Regions from separate parts of the Thalassolituus sp. UBA675 genome, predicted to be linked through region 2. Evidence: riboswitches for the same ligand, from Rfam matches in the RefSeq annotation. Region 2 holds a riboswitch; the other holds the start of a gene.
What was found. Region 2 has a riboswitch for thiamine pyrophosphate ahead of thiC (phosphomethylpyrimidine synthase ThiC). Riboswitches for the same ligand answer to the same signal wherever they lie in the genome.

Region 1: another riboswitch for thiamine pyrophosphate. It lies ahead of B3007_RS00595 (TonB-dependent receptor); the one in region 2 lies ahead of thiC (phosphomethylpyrimidine synthase ThiC).

The regions. Positions count from the first base shown of each region.
Region 1 covers NZ_DBNJ01000001.1:130,184-132,589, forward strand. Annotated here, with positions in the region: gene B3007_RS00595 (TonB-dependent receptor) at 1-1,081, opposite strand, end outside; TPP riboswitch at 1,173-1,280, opposite strand; gene htpX (protease HtpX) at 1,406-2,299, shown strand; gene B3007_RS00605 (hypothetical protein) at 2,346-2,406, opposite strand, start outside.
Region 2 covers NZ_DBNJ01000026.1:229,453-231,858, reverse strand. Annotated here, with positions in the region: gene thiC (phosphomethylpyrimidine synthase ThiC) at 1-1,054, opposite strand, end outside; TPP riboswitch at 1,167-1,288, opposite strand; gene B3007_RS11760 (PaaI family thioesterase) at 1,404-1,847, opposite strand; gene B3007_RS11755 (PaaI family thioesterase) at 1,860-2,297, opposite strand.

The DNA of each region.
Region 1 (2,406 bases), on a different contig from region 2:
ACATCAGGCGGACATCAGCAGACTGGCGCTTGTAGTCGCGCAGATATTGGTCAAATGAACTGTAACCATCGAAGTCGGCAAGACATGGCCCCTGCGTGGTATCGCATGGATCAGGCTGGTACACAGGCTCATCCGCAAGGAAGATGTATTCTCCGTATGCCCAGTCTTCGTCGTAGCTATATTCAATGTCCGACATGCTGGCAGTCAGCTCGGTCTGAAGAATCAATGCACTATTGATCTGAGTGTCAGAAGTGAGGGCGAGTGCATGTGTATCCTGAGCGTCGACGCCAGGAGCGTTTGAGTACGTCTCACGAGTGTTGTCCAGGCTGAATGCATCGTAGCCATTGTCGACATCGGCATAGAGGTAGGTCAGACTAACGTCAGTGTCATCACTGACCTGAAACGCCAGCTTACCGCGCGCAACGACTTCGTCGATGTTGTTGGTGTCATCACGGTTCAGGAAGGTGTTATCGATGTAACCGTCAGACTGATAGCCGTTGACAGCGATACGCCCCTGAACAGAATCAGTCAGGCTGCCGGAGACTGCACCACCGAGACCATAGCTGTCGTAGTTACCAGCGCGGGCAGACAGGTAGCCTTCGGTTTCTTTGGTCGGGTCATTGGAACGGATGTTGATCATGCCGGCCAGTGCATTCGCACCGAAGCGTGTGCCCTGAGGACCACGCAGAATCTCAACCTGTTTAACGTCGAACAGGGTTGCAGCACCGCCTAATCCAGTCATGTCGATGCCGTCGATCACCAGACCAACGGATGGGTTAACCGGATCAATGAACTGACTTCTCTCACCAATGCCGCGAATCTGGTAGAAGCGACCACGGGAGGCACCAGAAGAGTAATTCACATTCGGGGCAAAGCTCAGCACTTGCTCCAGGTGTTCCGCGCTGCGCGCTTCAATATCCTCGCTGCCAACCACCGTGACGGCTTCAGGAATTTGTTGAACATTGGTCTGGCGGAAATCTGCTTCAACGGTGATGGGAGTCAGTTCGACATCTGAGTGCGCCATTGAGGAGGCGGTCATTACAGCAATAGCCAGTGGAGTGCGGAGCGTTTTATGAGTCATGGGTCTGCCTGTAAACCTTACGATACTGGTAAACAAAGACCCGGCTGTCGCGTAGCTGCGCATGGCGCGCAATGTATGAATTGTCGTGCAGTATCGACTGCCTTCCCATTCCTACGCCGGTACTAACCGGATCAGGTTCCGGGGTTTAAGCTTGAAGCTAATCTCAGGCTGCACTCGGCAACCTCCCCCTGGGTATGGCGCATGGTAACTAAGCGTCAACACCACTGTCATCACCTTTTTTTACACTCACTATCTATTGATATGCGGGCGTAAAACCCTCATAACCAGTGTCAGACCCTTACTTGATTAGCGGAGAGCACAAAGATGCTTCGTATATTTCTCTTTCTGGCGACCAACCTTGCAGTAATTCTGGTCGCCAGTATCACTCTGAGTCTGCTGGGTGTGGACTCGTATTTCCAGCAGAACGGCACGGATCTTAACCTCCAGTCGCTGCTGATTTTCTGTCTCGTCTTCGGTATGGCGGGTTCTCTGGTATCTCTGTTCATTTCCAAATGGATGGCAAAGAAAGGCATGCGCGTACAGGTCATTGATCAGCCGCATAACTCCGGAGAGCAGTGGCTGGTCAGTACGGTAAAAGAACTGGCAGACAAAGCCGGCATTGGCATGCCAGAAGTCGGTATTTTCCAGTCGGATGCGCCTAACGCTTTCGCGACGGGCTGGAACAAAAATGATGCGCTGGTGGCGGTCTCTACTGGCTTGCTGCAGCGTATGAGTAAAGAAGAAGTGAAAGCGGTGCTGGGTCACGAGATTGGCCACGTAGCGAACGGTGATATGGTCACGCTGGCTCTGATTCAGGGTGTGGTGAACGCGTTTGTTATGTTCTTTGCCCGTATTATCGGTAACTTCGTCGATAAGGCCATTCTCAAGAATGAAAATGGCCCGGGCATTGGTTTCTTTGTGGCAACCATCGTTTCAGAGATTATTCTCGGTATTCTGGCTTCGACCATCGTGGCATGGTTCAGTCGTCGCCGTGAATTCCGTGCGGATCAGGCGGGTGCCGAGCTGGTCAGCCCTGCTGCGATGGCGTCGGCGCTGATGCGTTTAAAAGAGACTTACGAGCAGCCAAGTGAACTGAAGGGCGAGCTGGTCGCATTCGGTATCCGTGGTGAAGGTAAGTTCTCAGCTCTGTTTGCGACTCACCCACCGCTTGATGTGCGCATACAGGCACTTCAGCAGCGCTACGGTAATTCGCAGTAATAACCGTTTCCTCTGCAAATAAAAAAGCCCGCTTTCGCGGGCTTTTTTATTGTATTTTCTTCAGCAGTGCATCGCGCCACGCATCAGCAATTTCCCGGATGGTCTGT
Region 2 (2,406 bases):
GAAAACTCTCTTTATGATGTGCGAGGCACCATTTCGCCATAATCGACCCGCCACGACTGACGATCCCTGTTAAACGGTTTGCCGCCATCGGAATAAATTCCAGGCGCACTCCCGCATGAATAGTGAAGTAATCGACGCCCTGCTCTGCCTGCTCAATCAATGTATCGCGATAGATCTCCCATGTGAGGTCTTCTGCAACCCCACCGACTTTTTCAAGCGCCTGATACAAAGGAACGGTACCTACCGGAACCGGTGAATTACGCAGAATCCATTCACGTGTTTCGTGAATATTATCGCCGGTAGAGAGGTCCATAATCGTGTCTGCCCCCCAGCGGGTAGCCCAGGCCATTTTTTCGACCTCTTCACTGATGCTGGATGTCACCGCAGAATTACCAATATTGGCATTTACTTTCACACGGAAGTTACGCCCGATGATCATCGGTTCACTTTCAGGATGGTTAATATTGGAGGGTAATACCGCTCGGCCCGAGGCAATCTCATCACGAACAAACTCAGGCGTAATATAGTCTGGGATCTTCGCACCGAAACGCTTGCCGGGATGCTGCTTAGCGACTTCAGCAGACATACCCTCCTGTGACAGGCCGATGTTCTCGCGAATGGCAACGTACTCCATTTCGGGGGTAACTATGCCCTGACGTGCGTACCAGAGCTGGGAGACGTTCTTTCCGCTTTTGGCCTTTCGTACTTTCTGGCGCAGAGAAAGCTGGCCTTCTTTGATCGCTATGCGGTTTGATTCTCGTGAGGTGATGGCGCTGAACTCAGTGTCGCCACGATCTTCAATCCATTGCTCACGCACCGGTGCCAGCCCTTTCGTCACATCGACCGTGATTGCAGGATCGGTGTACGGGCCTGACGTATCGTAAACGCGCAGTGGAGAATTCGGCGTTTTGCTGCCGTCCGCCTGAGTCGTATCCGAAAGATTAATCTGACGCATACCAACGTGCATGTCATCGCGACTGCCGCTCAGGTATATTTTTTCAGACGCAGGATAAGCGTAGGTAAGGTTAAATTCGTTGTTTGTATTGTCAGCCATGCTCTTTTCCTTAAAAGGATCAGGCAGGCAGCGACGAGAATAGATGGGAACACCACACAGAATCACACGAAGGTGACCATAAGAATTGGCGTACGCAGACCACGGGGAGTCCCGGCAGTTCATCTCTGTTCCCTACGCTGGCACTAACCAGATCAGGTTCAACGGGACCCGCATTCGCGATCTCAGCCTGTGTGGTTATCTTTGATAACCGGTCAGGCACCCCGACAGATAATTCGCTGACAGTGTATGGTGATTCGCCCTTTCTTTACAAGGCGCACTCTGAAATTAAAGCACCTCTGAATAACCGCACTCATTTCCCTGTGCGATTTTTCTTAGCGGTCGGAAAATCTCACTCCTGAACCAACAAGAAATGTGCTCGCGCCGTAGCGATAGGTTCACCGGGATCGGTTTGCCAGGCGTTAATGGCCACGTTAGCAACCCGACTGCCCTGTCTCCATACCTGACAGCTGACGAAGGTATCCTGCAGACGCCCCGCACGCAGATAATCAATCGAGAAGTCGATGATTTTAGGCAGAGCAATACTTTCCATGGTCATCAGCAGGTGCAGCGCCGCTGAGGTTTCCATGCACCCCGCAATCACACCACCATGAATGGCTGGTAGCATCGGGTTACCGATATTGTCTTTATTTGCGGGCAGAATAAATGTTGGTTGCAGATCCATCGCGTGCAGCTTAATACCCAGTAGCCCGGCATACGGAACAGCATCAATCACAGCATCAAAATCACCGTTGTCTCGGCAATGCTGCAGAATTTTGCGCATGGCTTCAGTCATTGTTTCGCTCCCTTACTTACTACCAAGGCGCAAACCAATGCGCATAAAGTTAGCGGTGCAAGTAGCAACAACGACGTTGTCACTTTCCTGCCGTACTTCGCCCTGTGTGAACACCAGGCTGTTCGCCCGCTTTACCACTCTGGCCTCGCCAATCAGGTTTTCACCGGGCTTAGCGGCGCGGTGATAATCCATCCGTAAATCCAGTGTTGGACAGACTTCCCCGTCTTCGAAGCAGTTAAACGCGGCTGTGCCGCATGCTGTGTCCATCAAGGTCGTGAGACTGCCACCCGCAACGATGCCATTGTCAGGGTTGCCTATAATGGCCTCACTGTACGGTAACTTGAGAATCACTTTTTCACCGTCGGCGTATTCCACCGTCATGTTGAGTACGCGACAATGCGGCAGAACCGATACAAACCGGGTAGCTCTCTGCGTCAGCTGATCTGACATAATGAAGGGCTCCTAAAAACCAGAATGGTTAAGGTACTTGTCACTCAATCGATGAGCAATGCTGTATCCGAGCTATTAAATTGACATATATGATCATCACACGCAGAAG